4 regions of the Nocardiopsis rhodophaea genome follow, and region 3 is predicted to be linked to each of the others. Evidence: predicted binding sites of a transcription regulator. Region 3 holds the regulator's gene; each other region holds the start of a gene.
What was found. The regulator HrcA, encoded in region 3, represses chaperone genes, less so after heat shock. The targets are predictions, from matches to a motif close to TTGGCACTCTCNNNNNGAGAGTGCCAA.
Positions count from the first base shown of each region.

Region 1: a site for HrcA is predicted at 2,931-2,957, ahead of ABD259_RS21665 (FmdB family zinc ribbon protein). Genes of this name have one in related genera too.
Region 2: a site for HrcA is predicted at 2,725-2,751, ahead of groES (co-chaperone GroES). Genes of this name have one in related genera too.
Region 4: a site for HrcA is predicted at 2,314-2,340, ahead of groL (chaperonin GroEL). Genes of this name have one in related genera too.

Region 1 is NZ_BAAAPC010000022.1:76,736-81,871, forward strand. Features, by position in the region: gene glp (molybdotransferase-like divisome protein Glp) at 1-1,079, opposite strand, end outside; gene galU (UTP--glucose-1-phosphate uridylyltransferase GalU) at 1,144-2,061, opposite strand; gene ABD259_RS21660 (5-formyltetrahydrofolate cyclo-ligase) at 2,228-2,803, shown strand; gene ABD259_RS21665 (FmdB family zinc ribbon protein) at 2,972-3,328, shown strand; gene cpaB (Flp pilus assembly protein CpaB) at 3,580-4,221, shown strand; gene ABD259_RS21675 (MscL family protein) at 4,431-4,835, shown strand; gene ABD259_RS21680 (D-alanyl-D-alanine carboxypeptidase family protein) at 4,858-5,136, opposite strand, start outside.
Region 2 is NZ_BAAAPC010000007.1:27,469-32,604, forward strand. Features, by position in the region: gene ABD259_RS09355 (sigma-70 family RNA polymerase sigma factor) at 1-363, opposite strand, end outside; gene groL (chaperonin GroEL) at 578-2,197, opposite strand; gene groES (co-chaperone GroES) at 2,312-2,620, opposite strand; gene ABD259_RS09370 (class I SAM-dependent methyltransferase) at 2,813-4,066, shown strand; gene ABD259_RS09375 (apolipoprotein A-IV repeat region-like domain-containing protein) at 4,458-5,136, shown strand, end outside.
Region 3 is NZ_BAAAPC010000006.1:198,118-203,253, reverse strand. Features, by position in the region: partial or broken gene ABD259_RS08910 (hypothetical protein) at 1-297, opposite strand, end outside; gene ABD259_RS08905 (DUF3097 domain-containing protein) at 399-1,199, opposite strand; gene hrcA (heat-inducible transcriptional repressor HrcA) at 1,455-2,468, shown strand; gene dnaJ (molecular chaperone DnaJ) at 2,469-3,617, shown strand; gene ABD259_RS08890 (16S rRNA (uracil(1498)-N(3))-methyltransferase) at 3,641-4,393, shown strand; gene ABD259_RS08885 (hypothetical protein) at 4,403-5,136, opposite strand, start outside.
Region 4 is NZ_BAAAPC010000002.1:125,435-130,570, reverse strand. Features, by position in the region: gene ABD259_RS02510 (condensation domain-containing protein) at 1-32, opposite strand, end outside; gene groL (chaperonin GroEL) at 522-2,147, opposite strand; gene ABD259_RS02500 (MoaD/ThiS family protein) at 2,483-2,761, opposite strand; gene thrC (threonine synthase) at 2,884-4,152, opposite strand; SAM riboswitch class I at 4,166-4,309, opposite strand; gene ABD259_RS02490 (alpha,alpha-trehalose-phosphate synthase (UDP-forming)) at 4,863-5,136, shown strand, end outside.

The sequences.
Region 1 (5,136 bases), on a different contig from region 3:
CCGCCCCGGCGGTCGTACTCCAGGACGGCGCGCAGGTAGGAGCGGCGTCCGCGGGGCGAGGAGGCGACCGGCTGCGCGAGCCGGGCGTGCACGGTCGGCAGCGGCCGCGGCGGCAGGCCGCGCAGACGGCGCAGCGCGGGAAGGACGAACAGCTGGAAGGACACGAAGGCGCTGACGGGGTTGCCGGGGAGGGTCACGATCGGCGTCTTCGACACGCCGATGGTCCCGGCCCCCTGCGGCATTCCGGGCTGCATGGCCACCTTGTCGAAGGTGACCGTGCCCGAGCGCGAGAGCACCTCCTTGACCACGTCGTAGGCGCCCATGCTGACGCCGCCGGTGGTGAGGATGATGTCGGCCTGGAGCAGCACATCGTCGAGGGTGTCCAGGACGGTGGCGGGGTCGTCGCCGATGAAGCCGTGCCGGTAGGCGGTGCAGCCGGCGTCCTGTGCGGCCGCGGTCAGCATGAAGCTGTTCGACTCCCAGATCTGCCCGGGGCCCACCGGCCGCCCGGGTTCCACGAGCTCCTCCCCGGTCGACAGGACGACGACGCGCGGGCGCGGGTGGACCTGCACGGACTTGCGGCCGACGGCGGCGAGCACCCCCAGTTCGGCGGCGCCCAGGCGAACCCCGCTGCGCAGTACGGTCGTGCCTGTCTCGACGTCCTCGCCCGCTCTTCGGATGGCGTTGCCCTCACGCACGGAGCGGGTCATGGTCACGGTGACCTGGCCGCCGTCGGTCCACTCCACCGGCACCACCGCCGTGGCCCCCGAGGGCACGGGCGCCCCGGTCATGATGCGCGCGCAGTACCCGGAGCGGATCGCGTTGACGGAGGGGTCCCCGGCCGGGATGTCCGCGACCACCGGGAGCTGGACAGGGTCCTGCTCCGATGCTCCGGCGAGGTCGGCCGCCACCACCGCGTAGCCGTCCATCGAGGAGTTGTCGAATCTGGGCAGAGAGACCGGTGACGCCACCGGTTCGGCCAGCACGCCGCCATGTGCCCGCAGAAGGTCCAGCTCGATGGGGTCGAGCGGCTCGACCAGGTCCAGGACATCGGAGATGTGCTCTTCGACGGTCTTCATCGGCGTTCCCTCACCCGTTGCCATGGTCGGCCGCGCGGCCGGCGCCGCGGTGGCCCCTGTTCTGTCAGCTCCGCTGATTCGCCACGAAATCGCGCAGCCACGGCACGAGTTCCGCGGCGAGGTCGGGGCGGGCACATGCGAATTCCACCACAGTGCGAAGGTAATCGACCTTGTTGCCGGTGTCGTAGCGGTGTCCGCGGAACAGAACGCCGTGAACGGGACCCCCGTCCTCGGGCTTGCGCTTGGCGAGCTCGCGCAGGGCGTCGGTCAGCTGGATCTCGCCGCCGCGGCCGGGCGGCGTGTCGCGCAGCACGTCGAACACCATCGGGTCGCAGATGTAGCGTCCGATGATCGCCCAGCGGCTCGGCGCCTGATCGGCCGGGGGCTTTTCGACGAGGTCGGTGATGACGACGACATCGTCCTCGTCGGTGGCCTCGATCGCGGCACAGCCGTACAGCGAGACCTGCTCCGGCTCGACCTCCATGAGCGCGATGACGCTGCCGCCGTGGGTCTGGTGCACGTCGATCATCCGCTTGAGCAGCGCCTCGCGGCCCGCGATGATGTCGTCGCCCAGCAGCACGGCGAACGCCTCGTCTCCGGCGTGGGCCGCCGCGCACAGCACGGCGTGTCCGAGCCCGCGCGGTTCGCCCTGGCGGACGTAGTGGATCTGGGCCAGCTCGCTGGACTCGCGGACGGAGTTCAGCCGCTGGGTGTCGTTCTTGGCCCGCAGCGCCTCCTCCAGCTCGTAGGCGCGGTCGAAGTGGTCCTCGATGGAGCGCTTGCTGCGGCCAGTGATCATCAGGACGTCGTGGAGACCAGCGGCGACGGCCTCCTCGACGACGTACTGGATCGCCGGTTTGTCGACGATCGGCAGCATCTCCTTGGGGGTGGCCTTGGTCGCGGGAAGGAAGCGGGTCCCCAGCCCCGCGGCCGGCACCACGGCCTTGGTCACCGGGGGACGGACGGCTTGCGAATCAGTCATGTCGGCACTGTACGACGCCGTGGCGCTCGCGGGCGTGCTCTGACCTACCTGTCCAGGTGATTGGCGCCGGTAGAGGAGCTATGTCCGGTGCCTGTGCGGGCAGACGTTCACCCGACCTTCGACTCGCCCTCACCTTCCGGCGCGGGACTGCGACACTATCTGTGCCATGGACATCGAGGCGAAACGGGAGATGCGGCGCACGATCCTCGCCGCGCGACAAGCGATGCCGGAGACGCAGCGGGCCGAGGCGGGATCGGCGATCCGCGACGCCGTCACCGCCCTGCCCCAGCTGGGCATGGGCGGAACTGCGGCGGTCTACTACTCCGTGGGAACCGAGCCGGACACGCGCAAGCTCATCACCACCCTGTGGAAGCAGGGCACCTATGTCCTGCTGCCGATCTTCCTGCCCGGCGGGGACCTCGACTGGGCCGCCTATGACGGACCCGGCAGCCTGGCCCCGGCCGGGTACGGACTACTCGAACCGACAGGGCACCGCTACGGGCCCGACGCGGTGCGCAGGGCGGCCGTCGTGGTCTGCCCGGCGCTCGCGGTGGACCACGCGGGGCGGCGGCTCGGGCGTGGCGCCGGATGTTACGACAGGGCGCTGGCGCGCGTCGGGCCGAACACGCTGACCCTAGCAGTGATTTACGACACAGAGTTCGTGGAATCGGTGCCCTCCGAGGCGCACGATCGCCCGGTGCAGGCGGTGGTGACGCCGCAGCGTGGAGTCGTGCACTGCTGACAGCTGCGGCGTGGCGCGGGCCGACACGGAACAGGCCGGGGCGGAGGGGTGTTACAGGGATCGGCTTACGACCAGGAGCGGCGCTGCCCCGCCAATGTCGCGGCTTAGCCGTTCAACAGCGTAATATTTGGCAGTCGGTGGGCGAGAGTGCCAACAAGGAGGACGACAGTGCCTACGTACCAGTACGCATGCACCGAGTGCGACCACGGGATGGAGGTCGTACAGAAGTTCAGCGATGACTCGCTGACCGTGTGCCCGCAGTGCCAGGGGCGGCTCCGCAAGGTGTACTCGGCCGTGGGAATCGTCTTCAAGGGCTCCGGCTTCTACCGCACGGACAGCGGGACCAGCTCCGACAGCTCGGTGACGGCGGGCACGTCCGGCAACGGCCAGAGCGAGTCGGCGTCGTCCTCCACGTCCTCGGACGCGTCCTCGTCCACGTCTTCCTCTTCGACGTCCTCCTCGGGCTCGTCCTCCTCGGGCGGCTCGGAGAGCACGTCCAGCGCGCCCGCCGCAGCCGCGAGCTAGCCGCGCGCGCCACTCATCGGACCGGGGCTCCCCACGAGGGGAATCACCCCGGTCTTTGGTGTCTCAGCGGGCACTGAACGCGGGAGGCAACGCGGCCGGGCGGACCCCGCGTCGAGGCCGGACAGCGGCGGCCTAGCCGGAACCCGCCGACCCGGTCGGGGCTCGCTGGCGCGTCGTCCGCCGCCACCCTCGGCTCCCCCGCCTGTGGACAACGGCGACCGCTTCCACCACCGGCCGCCTACCGTCCAGGCATGACCACCCGACCTCCGCACCTCATCGTCCGGCTGGCCCGGTATCGGCGTCCCCTCGGCGCTCTCTGCGCCGCCTTCGCTCTCGCCGGGGCGGTGCTGCTGGTCCGTCCGCCACCGGATCCGACCACCGAGGTCCTCGTCGCCGCCCGCGACCTCACAGCGGAGTCGCCGCTCGCGTCCGCCGACCTCACGGTCCGCTCCCTTCCCTCACCTGTGGTGCCGGAGGGTGCGCTGCGCCCGGGGTCCGAGCCGGTCGGGGCCGGCCTCACCGGGCCGATGCGGCGCGGCGAGGTGCTCACCACCGCCCGCGTCGCCGATCCTCCCGCCCGCGAGTACGGGTCGGACATGGTGGCCGCCCCGGTCCGGGTCGCTGATCCGGGGGCGGTGGCGCTGCTGCGCCCGGGCCGCCGGGTCGACATCCTCTCCGCGGCGCCCGCTCCCGCAGCCGACCTCGACATCGCCCCCGCCCCCAGCGCGGAACGCGTGGTGTCGGACCGCCCGGTCATCGCGGTCCCGGAGGAGCCCGATTCCGCTTCCGGAGACGCGGGCGCGCTGATCCTGGTGGCGGTCACCGACGAGGAGGCACGGATTCTGGCAGGTCGGGCGGCTGCCGAGCGGCTGTCCATAACTATGCGAGGTTGACCCGTAACCTTCAGCGGTAGATCCTGGCCAGGCGCTTTACCGCTGTGGCGCAGCATGGCCCATGTGGACCGTGTGACTCCAGCATGGGCACAACACAACCCCCGTGGGCACCCGCGGCGACCGCGTCCCCCGAACTCCCCTTCGGTTCCGCCGCTCTTCCGCCCGGTGCCCGCACCCGTCAATCAGCGACCAGTTCAGGAGCATCCCCCATGGACGGATTCAAGAAGTTCCTTCTGCAGGGCAACCTCGTGCAGCTGGCGGTGGCCGTGGTCATCGGCGCCGTCTTCGCGGACCTGATCACCGCTTTCACCGAAGGGTTCATCACCCCGCTCATCGGCATCTTCGGCGGGGTCCCCGCGTTCGGTGACCTGTACTTCGAGATCAACGGCAGCCGCTTCCTCTACGGGGCGTTCATCGACGCCCTCATCGCGTTCCTGATCACCGCCGCGATCCTGTACTTCTTCGTGGTGCTGCCCGTGGCCAAGCTCATCGACCGCTTCGACAAGGAGGAGGAAGCCACCCACCGCAGCTGCCCGCAGTGCCGCAGCAGCATCGACCGCGCGGCAGCCCGGTGCGCCCACTGCACCAGCGAGGTCGTCCCCGAGACCGCGTGAGACCCTCCAGAGGGGCGCTTCGCTACTGCCCCTTCGCGGCCTTGTACTCCCAGTGCCAGGGCTCGAACGGGCTTGAGTAGGCCCACTGCGGGTGGTACCAGCCGAACCGCTGTGAGTTCTGCTCCAGCCAGTTGAACGGGGCCGAGCCCTGGTTCTGCACCCCGCCGCACAGGTCGACGGCCAGGCCCCAGCCGTGGTTGCTGGTGCCGGGGACCGCGGCGTTCCCGGGCGGCTGCTCGGCGTAGACCCGGTGCTGGTTGGCCAGGTCGCGGTACGAGCTGGTGAGGCACATCGACTTCCC
Region 2 (5,136 bases), on a different contig from region 3:
CCCCGGACCGTCGTCGGGACAGTCCGGTACCGCGTCGGTGGGAACATCGCGGGTGGAGCCGCGCAGGGCGTCGGCCACCTTGTGCGCGGCGATCCCGAACACGAACGACGCGAAGGGCCGACCCATGTCCTCGTAGCGGGGGAGCGCGGCCAGGAGTGCGATGCACACCTCTTGCGCGACGTCATCGGAATAGTGTACGTAACCCGAGACGCGGGCCAGGCGCGCCCGGCAGTACCGGACGACCATGGGGCGCACCTCCCGAATAAGGGAGTCGACCGCCCCATGATCACCTTGGACCGCCAGCGTGGTTAGCTGGCTCAATTCTGAGTCGTGCCGTCGGGCACCTGATCGTTCCGCGAGCATGCCCCCCGCACCGCGTGGATCCGTCACGTATCGAATGATGCCCCCGCCGGTGGACCCGCCAGTCACGAACCGCGGCTACAGAATGATCACATTTAAGGGAAATGCCGGGTAATGGCACGCGTGCCCCGAGTGGGAACCCAGGGCACGCGTGGTACGGCAGACGCCCGCGTCGGCGGGCCGCCTCACCGCCCCGAGGGGCGGAGATCAGCGGAGATCAGTGGCCGTGACCGTGGCCGTGACCGCCGGCCGCGTTCGCGTCCTCTTCCTCCGGCTTGTCGACGACCAGCGCCTCGGTCGTCAGCAGCATGCCGGCGATGGAGGCGGCGTTCTGCACCGCGGAGCGGGTCACCTTGACCGGGTCGATGATGCCCTGGGCCATGAGGTCACCGTACTCGCCGGTGGCGGCGTTGTAGCCGTGGCCGCTCTCCTGCTCGGCGATCTTGTAGGTGACCACGTAGCCCTCGGCGCCCGCGTTCTCGGCGATCCAGCGGGCCGGCTCGTTGAGCGCCCTGCGGACGATCGACACGCCGGTGGCCTCGTCGCCGCTCAGGTTGAGGCCGTCCAGGGCCGCGGCGGCGTGCACCAGGGAGGCGCCGCCGCCGGGGACGATGCCCTCCTCGATCGCGGCGCGGGTGGCCGAGATGGCGTCCTCCAGGCGGTGCTTCTTCTCCTTGAGCTCCACCTCGGTGGCCGCGCCGACACGCAGCACGGAGACGCCGCCGGCCAGCTTGGCCAGGCGCTCCTGCAGCTTCTCGCGGTCCCAGTCGGAGTCGCTGGCCTCGATCTCCTTGCGGATCTGCCGGACCCGGTCGTCGACCGCCGACTGCTCACCGCCACCGTCGACGATGGTGGTGGCGTCCTTGGTGATGGTGATGCGACGGGCGGAGCCCAGGACGTCGAGCTCGGCGTTCTCCAGGGTGAGGCCGACCTCCTCGGCGATGACCTGGCCGCCGGTGAGGGTGGCGATGTCCTGCAGCATCGCCTTGCGACGCTCGCCGAAGCCGGGGGCCTTGACCGCGGCGACGTTGAGCGCGCCCCGGATCTTGTTGAGGACCAGCGCGCCGAGCGCGTCGCCCTCGATGTCCTCGGCGATGATCAGCAGCGGCTTCTTGTTCTGGACAACTTTCTCCAGCAGCGGAAGCAGCTCGTTGAGGCTGGAGATCTTGCCCTGGTTGATCAGGATCTGCGCGTCCTCCAGCACCGCCTCCTGGCGGTCGCCGTCGGTCACGAAGTAGGGCGAGATGTACCCCTTGTCGAACTGCATGCCCTCGGTGAAGTCGAGGTCGAGGCCGAAGGTCGGGGCCTCCTCGACGGTGATGACACCGTCCTTGCCGACCTTGTCGAAGGCCTCGGCGATCATGTCGCCGATCTGCTCGTCCTGAGCGGAGTTGGTCGCGACGTAGGCGATGTCCTCGCGCTCGCCGACCTCGCGAGCGCGCTCCACGAGCGCTTCGGAGACGCGGGCCGCGGCGGCGTCGATGCCCTTCTTCAGCGACATCGGGGACGCACCGGCGGCCACGCTGCGCAGGCCCTCGCGCACGAGCGCCTGGGCGAGCACGGTGGCGGTGGTGGTGCCGTCGCCCGCGGTGTCGTTGGTCTTGGTGGCGACCTCCTTGACGAGCTGGGCGCCCAGGTCCTCGTAGGGGTCCTCCAGCTCGATCTCACGGGCGACGGTCACACCGTCGTTGGTGATGGTCGGAGCGCCGAACTTCTTGTCGATGACGACGTTGCGGCCACGCGGGCCCAGCGTCACCTTCACGGCGTTGGCGAGGCTGTCGACGCCCCGCTCGAGGGCGCGGCGAGCCTCGTCCTCGAACTCCAGGATCTTCGGCATGGTGAGCTTTCCTCAATCCGTGCAAGTACGTCGGAAAATAAGAGAACCGCCCCGCCCGGCTGCGAGCCGGCCGGGGCGGGATGTCACATGGGTGACCTCAGTGGATGCCGAGACCTACTTCTCGACGACCGCGAGCAGGTCGCGGGCGGAGAGAACGAGGTACTCCTCGTTGTTGTACTTGACCTCGGTGCCGCCGTACTTGCTGTACAGAACGACGTCGCCCACGTTGACGTCGAGGGCGACACGGTTGCCCTTCTCGTCGAGGCGGCCCGGGCCCACCGCGAGGACCTCGCCCTCCTGCGGCTTCTCCTTGGCGGTGTCCGGGATGACCAGGCCGGACGCCGTGGTCTGCTCGGCCTCCAGCGTCTTGACGACGACGCGGTCCTCAAGCGGCTTGAGCACGGTCTTGGTGGCGGTCGACACGGTTGTGACCTCCCCCTTCATTCGATGGTTCGAGACGTCATGCTTGGTAAAAGGGGCGACCACGGCGGCCTGCCGTCGCGGGTGCCAGACCGGCCTCGTCGCGATTAGCACTCTACCCTTGAGAGTGCCAGTATGGAACATTAGTCGTGCCCGTGAGGCTCGTCAAACAACAGGTCACAGGGGGAAAAGAGCGTGCAGGGCAACGGGCAGGTCACGGCTCATATCGCGGCTTTCGAAGCGCTGCTCACGCCCGCCGGACAGCGCCTACTGGAGGCGCTGGACCCTGCCGAGGTCGAGGCCGACCCGCTGGGTGTCGCCACGCGGCTGCGCCGCGCGCCGGTGGAGGGCACCGACGCCCTCGGGGTGGACCTGTCCGAACTGGTCGGCGCGGCCCTCACACAGGCGCGCCTCCGCGGGCGCGCGCGTGGGAAGTTCGGCGAGCTGGCCGAGCGCATGTACTTCACCCCCAACGGGCTGGAGCAGTCCACCCGGCGCCCGGTCGCCGCCCTCCGCGCCCGCCGTTTCGCCGCCGCCGTGCCGAGGGAAGCGCTCGTCGGCGACCTGGGCTGCGGGATCGGCGCCGATTTGCTGAGCCTGGCCGAGGCCGGGCTGCGTGTCGAGGGTGTCGACGCCGATCCGTTCACGGTGGCCGTCGCCAACGCCAACATCGCGGCCCGGGGGCTGGGCGAGCGCGCCCATGCGCGGGAGGGCGACGTCACCGCCACCCCGCCCGGCGCCTATGACGCGGTGTTCTGCGACCCGGCGCGGCGGGGCAGGCGCGGCCGTGTCTTCGACCCGGACGCCTACTCCCCGCCGTGGAGCCAGGTTATGGCGCTCGCCCAGGGCGTGTCGGCCGCGTGCGTGAAGGCGGCCCCGGGCATCCCGCACGATCTCGTCCCCGAGGGATGCGCGGCGGAGTGGATCTCGGTGGGCGGCGAGGTGAAGGAGGCCGCGCTGTGGTTCGGGGGGCTGAGCGACGGCGGCCGCCGGGCCACGCTCCTGCGCGAGGGCGCGGAACCGGCCATGCTGACCGCCGACCCTACGCTGGGCGCTCCGCCGGTGGCGGAGCCCGGCCGCTACCTGTACGAGCCGGACGGGGCGGTGATCCGCGCCCATCTGGTCGCCGAGGCGGCGGCGGAGATCGACGGCGCCCTGCTCGACCCGCACATCGCCTACATCACGTCCGACCGGCTCGCCGCCACGCCGTTCTCGCGCGCCTACGAAGTGAGAGACGTCCTGCCCTTTTCCCTGAAACGGCTGCGCTCCGCACTCCGAGAACGCCGCGTCGGCACCGTAACGATTAAGAAACGCGGGTCGGCCGTCGACGTCGAAAAGCTGCGACGGGATCTCCGGCCGTCCGGGCCGGAGTCGGCCGTGGTGGTGCTCACCAGGATCGGCGAGCGCCCCTTCGCCCTCCTGTGTTCCGAGGTCACGGCCTTCCCGTAAAGACAGTTTCCGACAACTCCACAAAAAGGGCGGGGGTGACTGACGGGACAGACGGTACTAATGTGACGAACGCCGGTGTTCCATCCGGAACCGATGTCTTTTCCACTCGATCACGGTGAACGCTGTCCATGTCGTTAGACTGAGCCCCACTGCATCCATTCCCCCTACTCCCGGATTCTCTGTCGGCCGTGCAGACGGAGAGTGAACCCCTAACGAACTCTGGTTCACCACGCCTCGCAGGCTTACGGCGAGTAGGCGTCGGACATCCGAATGTGAACGCAATACGTCGGCAGGTCCCGCCCCGTTACTTCCGTGCCGGCGATTCTCTCCACAACACCCCCGTCCTCCCGTCGGAGCAGGACTGGGGCGCCAGAGCCAAAGGAGCACCTCGGTGGAACAGTCGAATCACAACTTCCTCAATGGAGGAGGTCAGACCGGGATCTCCGACCGAATGCGGGACCTCCTCTCACGGGCCGCGCAGGACCAGGTCTCGGAACAGAAGACGCAGGGCGCGATCTCCGAGGAGATGCGCCAGCGCCTTGAGGGCATGGAGTGGCTGCTACGTGAGTTCCGTGAGCGGGAGTTCGCCACGCTGGCGGAGGGCCTCGCGACGGTGCAGAGCCGCGTCGACGAGCTCAGCACGCGCCCGCCGGAGTGGGCCGAGACCCTCGCCGAGCACATCGCGTTGGTCGGCGAACGGGTCAAGCCGCTGGCGGAAATGGCCACGCTGCGCACCGACGTCCGCCAGATCGGCGGCAACGTCGACACCGCGCTGACCCGCCTACAGGGAGTCATCGAGACGGGCTCCCGCACCGCCGCCCAGGTCGACGCGGTGAGCGAGCGCCTGGAGGAGCTGGCCTCCACCATCGAGGCGCGCTTCAGCCGCGCCGATGAGGCCATCGAGTCGCTGGCCACCCGCGCCGAGGCCCTGGAGGCCGCGATCGCGGGCGTCGGCGAGCGCGTGGACGGCCAGCACGAGGCCGCCATGAGCTCGGCGGCCGAGCAGCACGAGGCCCTGACCGCCGCCGTCGCCGAGGGCCGCGCCGCCCTGGAGCAGGCGGTCACCGAGG
Region 3 (5,136 bases):
GGGGTGGTGCGGGGGGTAGGGCTGCGGTTGCTCGTAGCCGTGCGGGGGCTGCTGTCCGCCACTGGGCTGGCCGTACCCCGGCTGCTGCTCGTAGCCCTGCGGGGCCTGCGGAGGCTGCTGCTGGTACGGCTGGGCGAAGCCGGGCTGCGGCGGGTGCTGGCCGTAGCCGGGCTGCCCACCGGTCCCCGCCTGTCCCGTGCCCGGGTGCGCGTCGGGAGGGGTGGGGCCGGGCGCCGGTTGGCCGTCGGCCGGACGGTCCTGGGGGTGTGGTCCGTTGGGCGGGGTCTCGCTCATCATGTCCCTTGGGTATGCCGCTTGCGTTGGGCCGATCGTCACGTCCGACCGCCCGGGATCGAGGGGCACCGCGAGCGGTTCTCGCGGTCGGTTCCTAGGCGACCCTAGTCTTCCACCACGTACGGGGCGGTAACGAAGTCGATCAGTTCTTCGACGCGCCCGAGGAGTTCTGGTTCCAGATCGGCATACGACCGTACCGATCCCAGGATGCGCCGCCAGGCTTCTCCCGGCTTCTCCCGGCTGCCCAGCGCCCGCAGTACCCCCTCCTTCCACGGGATGCCGCGCGGCACCTCCGGCCAGGCGTCGATGCCCAGGACGGACGGCTTCACCGCCTGCCAGACGTCGACAAAGGGGTGGCCCGCGACCAGGACGTGCGGTGAGGTCACCTCGGCGGCGATCCGGCTCTCCTTGGAGCCCGGTACCAGGTGGTCGACCAGGACGCCGAGCCGCCGATGCGGACCGGGCGCGAAGTCGCGCACGACCTCGGGCAGGTGGTCGACCCCCTCCAGGTACTCGACGACCACGCCCTCCACGCGCAGATCGTGGCCCCACACCCGCTCCACGAGCTCGGCGTCGTGGACGCCCTCCACGTAGATCCGACCCTCCTTGGCCACCCGGGAGCGCGCGTGCTGGACCGCGATCGAGCCGGAGGCGCTGCGGGCGGGCCCGCGCGATGCCGCTGCCGGGCGCACGAGGGTGGCGGGCGCTCCGTCGACCAGGAAGGCGGCCGGGGTGAGGTCGAACACTCTCCGCCCGCCGTGTCGGTCTTCCAGGGTGACGGTGGTTTTGTCCCAGTCGACCACGGCTCCGCAGAACCGCTCGTCGGCGGACTCCACGACGAGGTCGCGCTCGATGGGGACCTCGGCGACCCGGCCCTTGCGGGGGCGGCGCCAGTCGCCCGCCAGGACGTCGCCGCCGTAGCGGTCGCCATAGGACCGCCATCCGGAACCGGTCCCGGTGTCATTGCCTGAGTCGGTGCGCACGGCCCCGGATTGTAGTGGCGGCATCGGTCAACCGGGTGCGAGCTTCCCCAGTTCGCGGACGCTGGCGCGGGGCGGCTGGGCCCGACAGGGGTCGCGCCGCCGGTCCGAATCCGGAACGACCTTGCGATGGAGGCTAGAATTAGCACTCAAGACCACGGAGTGCCAGGAGGTGAGCGCGTGCTCGACGACCGGAAACTCGCGGTCCTGCGTGCCATCGTCGAGGACTACGTGTCCACGAAGGAGCCCGTGGGATCGAAGGCCTTGGCGGATCGGCACACCCTCGGTGTCTCACCGGCGACGATCCGCAATGAGATGGTGGCTCTCGAAGAAGAGGGGTACATCACCCAGCCGCACACCAGCGCCGGCCGGATCCCCACCGACAAGGGCTACCGCCTCTTCGTCGACCGTCTGTCCACGGTCAAGCCCCTGTCAGCGGCGGAACGCAGGGCGATCGAGACGTTCCTCGGCGGTGCCGTCGACCTTGACGAGATCGTGACCCGCACGGTGCGACTGCTCGCGCAGCTGACCCGGCAGGTGGCGATCGTCCAGTATCCGTCTCTGACCCGCTCGGCCGTGCAGCACGTCGAACTCGTGCCGCTGGGTCCGCAGCGCGTGATGATGGTGTTGATCACCGACACCGGACGGGTGGAGCAGCGGGTGATCGACCACCTCGACTGGGTCGACGACGACAGCGTCGAAAACCTCCGGACTCTGCTCAACCGGCTGCTGGTCGGCAAGTGGCTGACCGATGTTCCGCCCGCCGTGGCCGATGTGCCCTCGCTGGTTCCCGCCGACGAGCGGCGAATGGCGGCGTCGGTGCTGTCGGTCCTGTTGGAAAGCCTTGTGGAGAGCCGCGAGGAGAAGATCGTCCTGGCGGGAACGGCGAATCTCGCCGCGATGGATTTCTCGGCTAGCCTTCGGGAGGTACTCGAAGCGCTGGAAGAGAACGTGGTCCTCATCCGTTTGCTTGGTGAGGCGGGGGACCCCTCCTCGCTCACGGTACGCATTGGCGAAGAGAACTCCCATGAGGGCCTCAGATCGACCTCGATCGTCTCCGCTGGTTACGGGATCGGTGATCACTCGCTGGCCAAGCTCGGTGTGGTCGGTCCGACACGCATGGATTACCCCGGAACGATGGGAGCGGTACGCGCTGTGGCTCGGTACGTAGGCACGATTTTGGCGGGGCAGTAAGTGGCGAACGACTATTACGAGATCCTCGGTGTGCGCCGGGACGCGTCCAAGGACGAGATCAAGAAGGCTTACCGCCGACTCGCCCGTGAGCTGCACCCGGACGTCAACCCCGACCCGGCCACCCAGGAGCGCTTCAAGGAAGTGACGCAGGCCTACGAGGTCCTCTCCGACGACGACAAGCGCCGCATGTTCGACATGGGCGCCGACCCGTTCGCGCCCGGTGGCGGCGCGGGTGCCGGAGCCGGCGGCTTCGGCGCGACGGGTTTCCCCTTCGACGACATCATGAACGCCTTCTTCGGCGGCGGTCACCCGGGCGGTGGACGGGGTCCGCGCGACCGGGTGCGCCGCGGACGCAGCATCAAGGTGCGCGTCGAGCTCGACCTCTCCGAGGCGGCCTTCGGTGTCACCAAGGACGTGACATTCCCCACCGCCGTCCTGTGCGACACCTGCCAGGGCGAGGGGACGGCCAAGGGCACCCACCGCCGCACCTGCGACATGTGCCAGGGACGCGGTGAGGTCTCCCAGGTCGCGCGCTCGTTCCTGGGCCAGGTCATGACCACCCGCCCCTGCCCGCAGTGCTCGGGCCAGGGCAGCGTGATCACCGACCCCTGCGCCGACTGCTCGGGCGAGGGCCGTGTCCGCGAGAAGGTCACCCGCAAGGTGCAGATCCCGGCCGGCGTCGAAGACGGCACCCAGATCCAGCTCGCCGGCGAGGGTGAGGTCGGCCCCAACGGCGGCCCGCGCGGCGACATCTTCCTGGAGATCGTGCAGCGTCCGCACCCCATCTTCGAGCGGCGCGGCGACGACCTGCACTGCACGATCACCGTCCCCATGACGGCGGCGGCCCTCGGCGCCTCGTTCACCTTCGAGACGCTCGACGGCACCGAGGAGATCGACCTGCGGCCGGGCACCAACTCCGGGCACGTCATCACCCTGGCGGGCCGGGGCAGCAAGCGGCTCGACGGCAACGGACGCGGCGACCTGATGATCCAGGTCGACGTGGAGACGCCGGCCAAGCTCGACGAGGAGCAGGAGGCGCTGCTGCGCAAGTTCGCCGAGCTGCGAGGAGAGGACCAGCCGCCGGGCAAGTTCAGCCCGGGCCACAGCGGCCTGTTCTCCAAGCTGCGCGACGCTTTCGGCGCCAGGTAACAGGCGAGAACAAGGGGATTGCGTTGACACCTCCGGTTTTCCTGACCGGGGCGGGTGAGCTCGACCAGGACCGCGTGCTGCTGTCCGGACCCGAGGGGCGGCACGCGGCCGTGGTCCGACGTATCACCGTCGGCGAGACCGTGGATCTCGTCGACGGCGCGGGGACGCGGGCACGCTGCGTGGTCACCGACGTCGCCAAGGACTCCGTCGTCTGCGCGGTCCGGGAGCGCCACGTCGAGCCGCGGCCCAGCCCGGCCATCACGGTCGTGCAGGCGCTGCCCAAGGGTGACCGCGGCGAACTGTCGGTCGAGGTCATGACCGAGGCCGGGGTCGACGCGATCGTGCCGTGGTCGGCCGAGCGCTGTGTGACCCGTTGGAGGGCCGAGCGTGCCGCCAAGTCGCTGGCCAAGTGGCGCGCCACGGCCCGCGAGGCGGCCAAGCAGGCCCGGCGCAGCCGGATACCCGACGTCGCCGATCTGGCGGCCACCCGCGACGTGACCGCCCTGCTCGCCGCCGCCGACCTGGGCATCGTCCTGCACGAGGACACCGAGGAGCGGCTGTCCGCGGTCAAGCTCCCCGAAGGCGGGGCCGGGGATGCTCCCGCAAGCGGCATCGTCATCGTGGTGGGCCCCGAGGGCGGATTCACCGATGCCGAACTGCGGGCCTTCGACGAGGCCGGAGCCGTGCGCGCCCTCCTCGGGCCGACCGTGCTGCGCACCTCCACCGCAGGCGTCGCCGCGCTCGCCGTGCTGCAGGCCCGCAGCGGCCGCTGGTAGCGCGTTCGGCTACATCTCCGGGGTGCCGGTCGCCGGTACCGGCGACTCAGCCGACGCCTCGGTGGTCTGGCCTGTCTCGCTGTCGGGCGACGGTGTGCTGCTGGTGTCGTCCTCGCCGCCCGAGCCCTGGTCCCCGCCGTCACCCGTGTCGGTGCCGCCGGGGTCGGTGTCCGCGGTGCCGTCGGGACTGTCGGGGTCCTGGGTCGGCACGCAGGCGGTGCGGTCGGTGCCTCCGCCGGAGTCCTGACCGTCGTCCTTGTCGTCGGAGTCGTCCCCCTGATCGGGGTCCCCGGACGGCCGTCCGCTGGGGGTACGGCCGGGCGGGCAGGCGGCGGCCGTCGTCGCGCCGTCGCTGGCCGCACCGTCATCGGGCGAGGCGTCCTCGGCCTCGGGGCCGGTCGGGGACGGGCTGTTCTCCGGCTCCTGCCCGCGCGTTCCGGAATCCGGCGCGACCGGACCCCGCAGCTCGCCGGCGGCCCGCCCGCTGCTGTCGCGCTCACTCGTGGTGTCGCTCGGTGCGGTCGGCGAGGTCAGCGACGACGGCAGCAGCTGCTCGCGGACCTGCGGGGTGCCGATCAGAACAGACCCGGCGATGAGCGCCGCCGCGCCCACGGCCAGGACGGGACGGATCCAGGGCAGGCCGAAGGTCCACCACACCCGGCGCTGCTCGGTTCGGGCGCGGATCTTCTCCAGCCCCTCGGGAGAGGGCGTGACGGAGTCGGCCTCGGCGCGCAGGATGGCGC
Region 4 (5,136 bases), on a different contig from region 3:
ACGTCGATATCAGAAATCTCGGTGAACTTCATTTGGCCCCCGATTGCCTTGCTGGAACGATAGCAAAGAAACGCAAAAGAAAAACCAATGGAATGGCATCCACCGAAGGAACGCGTCGCAGTCCAGCGCCGCGTGCAGGCATGGATCAGCATCGCCTGACATACCTACACACACAGGACATCGCCCGAGGTCAGGGGGCTTGTGAGACATCCGAGCCAATGGAATTCACGCCCGCGCAATATGTCGTTAACAAGACGGTCGCTCATTCATCGGGATCGAATAAGACCCACATCATTGGAGGCACCTTCGGACAGCGATATCCAGAAAAACACCTTTTCGGGTGCCGCTGCTCGCCCGATGTTAGTAGGAGATAAGTCTGATTTCATCATTTTTCTGAGGTTGTCCACGTCACACGCATCTGAAAACGCGAAAGGGCGGCCCCCGCAAGGGGAGCCGCCCGATCGTCGCAGGCGTTGTTACGCGTACCTGGACATGTTCGGACCCATGGGTCGCCGTGGGTCTTAGAAGTCCATGCCGCCCATGCCGGCGTCCGGAGCCGCCGGAGCGGCCTTCTCCGGCTTCTCGGCGATGACGGCCTCGGTGGTCAGGAACAGACCGGCGATGGAGGCCGCGTTCTGCAGCGCGGAGCGGGTGACCTTGGTCGGGTCGATGACGCCGTCCTTGAACAGGTCGGTGTAGTCGCCCGTGGCGGCGTTGAGGCCGACACCGGCCTCAAGGCCCCGGACCTTCTCCGCGACGACGCCGCCCTCAAGGCCGGCGTTGATCGCGATCTGCTTCAGCGGCTCCTCGATGGCGCGGCGGACGATGTCGGCACCGATGGCCTCGTCGCCCGACAGGTCCAGCTTCTCGAAGACCGGGACGCCCGCCTGCAGCAGCGCGACGCCACCACCGGGCAGGATGCCCTCCTCGACGGCGGCCTTGGCGTTGCGGACCGCGTCCTCGATGCGGTGCTTGCGCTCCTTGAGCTCCACCTCGGTGGCGGCACCGGCCTTGATGACGGCGACACCGCCGGCCAGGCGGGCCAGGCGCTCCTGGAGCTTCTCGCGGTCGTAGTCGGAGTCGGTGCGCTCGATCTCGGCACGGATCTCGTTGACGCGGCCGGAGATGGCGGTGGCGTCACCGGCACCGTCGACGATGGTGGTCTCGTCCTTGGTGACGACGACCTTGCGGGCGCGGCCCAGCATGTCGAGCTCGGTGTTCTCGAGCTTGAGGCCGACCTCCTCGGTGATGACCTGGCCGCCGGTCAGCACGGCGATGTCGCCGAGCTGGGCCTTGCGGCGGTCGCCGAAGCCCGGGGCCTTCACGGCCACGGACTTGAACACGCCCTTGATCTTGTTGACGACGAGGGTCTGCAGCGCGCCGCCCTCGATGTCCTCGGCGATGACCATCAGCGGACGGCCGGCCTGCAGGACCTTCTCCACGACCGGGAGGAACTCGTTGTTGTTGGAGATCTTGGAGTTGACGATGAGGATGTAGGGGTCCTCAAGGACCGTCTCCATGCGCTCAAGGTCGGTGGCGAAGTAGGGGGAGAGGTAGCCCTTGTCGAAGCGCATGCCCTCGGCGAGTTCGAGCTCCAGACCGAAGGTCTGCCCCTCCTCGACCGTGATGACGCCTTCCTTGCCGACCTTGTCCATCGCCTCGGCGATGACCTCGCCGATCTGCGCGTCGCTGGCGGAGATGGAGGCGGTGGAGGCGATCTGCTCCTTGGTCTCCACGTCCTTGGACAGGTTGGCCAGCTCCTCGCTGATGCGGGAGACGGCGGTCTCGATGCCGCGCTTCAGGCCGACCGGGTTGGCACCGGCCGCGACGTTGCGCAGGCCCTCGCGTACGAGCGCCTGGGCCAGCACGGTGGCGGTGGTGGTGCCGTCACCGGCGACGTCGTCGGTCTTCTTGGCGACCTCCTTGACGAGCTCGGCGCCGATCTTCTCCCAGGGGTCCTCCAGCTCGATCTCCTTGGCGATGGAGACACCGTCGTTGGTGATGGTCGGGGCGCCCCACTTCTTCTCAAGGACGACGTTGCGGCCCTTGGGGCCGAGCGTGACCTTGACGGCGTCCGCGAGCGTGTTCATGCCGCGCTCGAGGCCGCGCCGGGCTTCCTCTTCGAACGCGATCAGTTTGGCTGCCATAGAGTTCTTGTCCTCCCGTGACCGGGCTGATACGCGAGGGAACGAGAGCGACGCCCGCGACGGACGACCACGGCTTCGCCCGACAACCCGACTGCCGGAGACCGCGGCCTCATCGTCTCGATCCGGGGTTAGCACTCATCATGCCAGAGTGCTAACGACACCTTTTTTAGCACTCTCCATGGTCGAGTGCAAACGACTCGGCGAGACCGCGGAAACCGGGTTTCCCGCAGGTCAACCGGCATGTCGCACCCCTGGGAAGGCCCCTGAAAAACGCGAAAACCGCGCCCGCCGAAGGGGGAGGAGGGCGCGGTTTCCTGGGACGACGCGAAAGGGGCTCAGCAGCCCCCGGCGACCGCCGGGATGATCGAGATCTGCACCCCATTGGCGGTGGCGGTCGCCAGCCCGTCGGCGAAGCGGACGTCCTCGTCGCCCACGTACACGTTGACGAACCGGCGGATCTTGCCGGAGTCGTCGAGAATGCGCGCCTGGATCCCCGGGTAGTTGGCCTCCAGGTCGGCCAGGACCTCGGAGAGGGTGGCGCCCTCCGCCGTCACTTCGGCGGCGTCCTTGGTGTAGGTGCGGAGAATGGTCGGGACGCGAACACTGACGCTCATGGTTGTGGAAACTCCTGATCAGGTGTGATTCGCCGACGGGATCAGCGTGAGACGGCGGGGGACGTGGGCGGGGCCGCCCGGACGGCCGCGCGCGGTTCGGACACGGGAACGGGACGGCGGGGTCAGAGCAGCCCGGCGTCCTTGAACGCGTCCAGGGACGGCTTGATGGTCGCGGTGACGCCGGAGTCCACGGCGTTCAGTGTCTTGAGGCCGTCACCGGTGTTCAGCACGACGGTCTCGGCCCGCGGGTCAAGCGCCCCCTCGGCCACCAGCTTGCGCAGCACACCGGTGGTCACGCCCCCGGCGGTCTCGGCGAAGATGCCCTCGGTGCGGGCCAGCAGCTTGATGGAGTCGACGACCTCGGCGTCGCTCACGTGCACCACGGCCCCGCCGGTGCGCTTGCAGATGTCGAGCACGTAGGGCCCGTCGGCCGGGTTGCCGATCGCCAGCGACTTGGCGATGGTGTCGGGCTTGACCGGCTGGATGACGTCGTGCCCCCGCTCCCAGGCTTGGGCCACCGGGGAGCAGCCGGTGGCCTGCGCGCCGAAGACCTTGTAGGGCCGGTCCTCGACCAGGCCGAGCGCGATGAGCTCGCGGAACCCCTTGTCGATCTTGGTGAGCTGGGATCCCGAGGCGATCGGGATGACGATCTGCTCCGGCAGCCGCCAGCCGAGCTGCTCGGCGATCTCGTAGGCCAGCGTCTTGGAGCCCTCGGCGTAGTAAGGCCGCAGGTTGACGTTGACGAATCCCCAGTCCTCGCCCGCGGTGTCGCCGATGAGCTCCGAGCAGAAGCGGTTGACGTCGTCGTAGTTGCCGTCGATGGCCACGACCTTGCCGCCGTAGACCGCGGCCATGACCACCTTGCCCTCCTCCAGGCCCGCGGGGATGAACACGCAGGATGAGAACCCCGCGCGGGCCGCGGCGGCGCCCACGGCTCCGGCGAGGTTGCCGGTAGAGGAGCAGGACAGGGTGTGGAAGCCGAAGGTGCGCGCCGCCTCGACGGCCATGGCCACCACGCGGTCCTTGAAGGAGTGCGTGGGGTTCGCGGAGTCGTCCTTGACGTGCAGCGACTCTAGTCCCAGTTCGGCGGCTAGGCGGTCGGCGCGGACGAGCGGCGTCAGGCCGGGGTTCATGTTGGGCAGCGAGGCGACGTCGGCCGGGACGGGGAGCAGGCCGGCGTAGCGCCAGATGTTCTTGGGCCCGCGCTCGATGGACTCGCGGGTGACGGCGCCGAAGTCGTAGGCGATCTCCAGCGGGCCGAAACAGAATTCACAGGCGAAGCGCGGGCCGAGGCCGTAGCGCTCTCCACACTCCCGGCAGGACAGTGCGGCGGCGGGGCCGAAGGAGCGAGCGGTGGCGGCGGCTTCGTGTTCAGTGGCGGCAATCGCCATTGCGAGGCGTCTCCCCTCATCTTCCCCAGTGACCGATCTGGCCACGGGCCGGAGTTGGCACCTGCCTCGGCCGCCTCGCGGATTACAGCGAGAAACGCACACCGAGATGGTTGCCGGGGCTTCGCAGGGCCGGTCCCTCCACCCCTCTGGATGAGCAATATGAAGTTGTCACGACGTTGTCGGTGGACCCGGTGGGGATCCGCTGGCAACTGTAACGGACGGGCGCACCGCCTTTCCATGGAGGGTGACCTGGATAACATCAATCAGCTCACATGGTGAGACGACCTGTCCACCGCCACCGAGGCTGGCGTCCCGGACCTGCCACGGCTCCGCGCCCGCGCCATCCGCAGCCCTTGTTCCTTCCCCCTCCACCTCGACTCCCCGCGCCACCCAAGGTGTCGCGCCCCCGCACCCGCCCGACGCCGGTCGGATGCCCCGTGGGAGTATGTGCCGACGACCGACGCCGTTCGCCCTTTCGCCGAATTCGGGCAAGAGCAAACGCGGGTTTGCGCGCCGTCGCGACCGGCGAGACCTAGGGACACCCACGGGCGGTCGTCCTCGCGTACGGCCGTCCGTTGCAAGATGGTCGTGCACCGACAAAAGCTTTCCTATATATGTACATCCACCCGTTTCACTGAGCTTCATCCCGTTTCGTACGATTCGATGGACTCATTCCGTTTACGCCGTTCGCGCGAGAGGTGGTTGATCAGGTGGACAAGGCGCAGATCCTCGTCGCTTCCAACAGGGGGCCGGTGTCCTTCTCGGTCAATGCCGACGGGTCCCTCGACTACCGACGCGGAGGCGGCGGCCTGGTCTCCGGACTGAGCTCCGTCGCAGCCGACACCGACACCCTGTGGGTGTGCGCGGCCCTCTCCGACGCCGACCGCAAGGCCGCGGGCGGCGCCCCCGACGGGCGGCTGGACCGGGCCGGCTTCGACCTCGGCGGAATGCGCGTGCGCATGCTCGACATCCCGCCCGACGTCT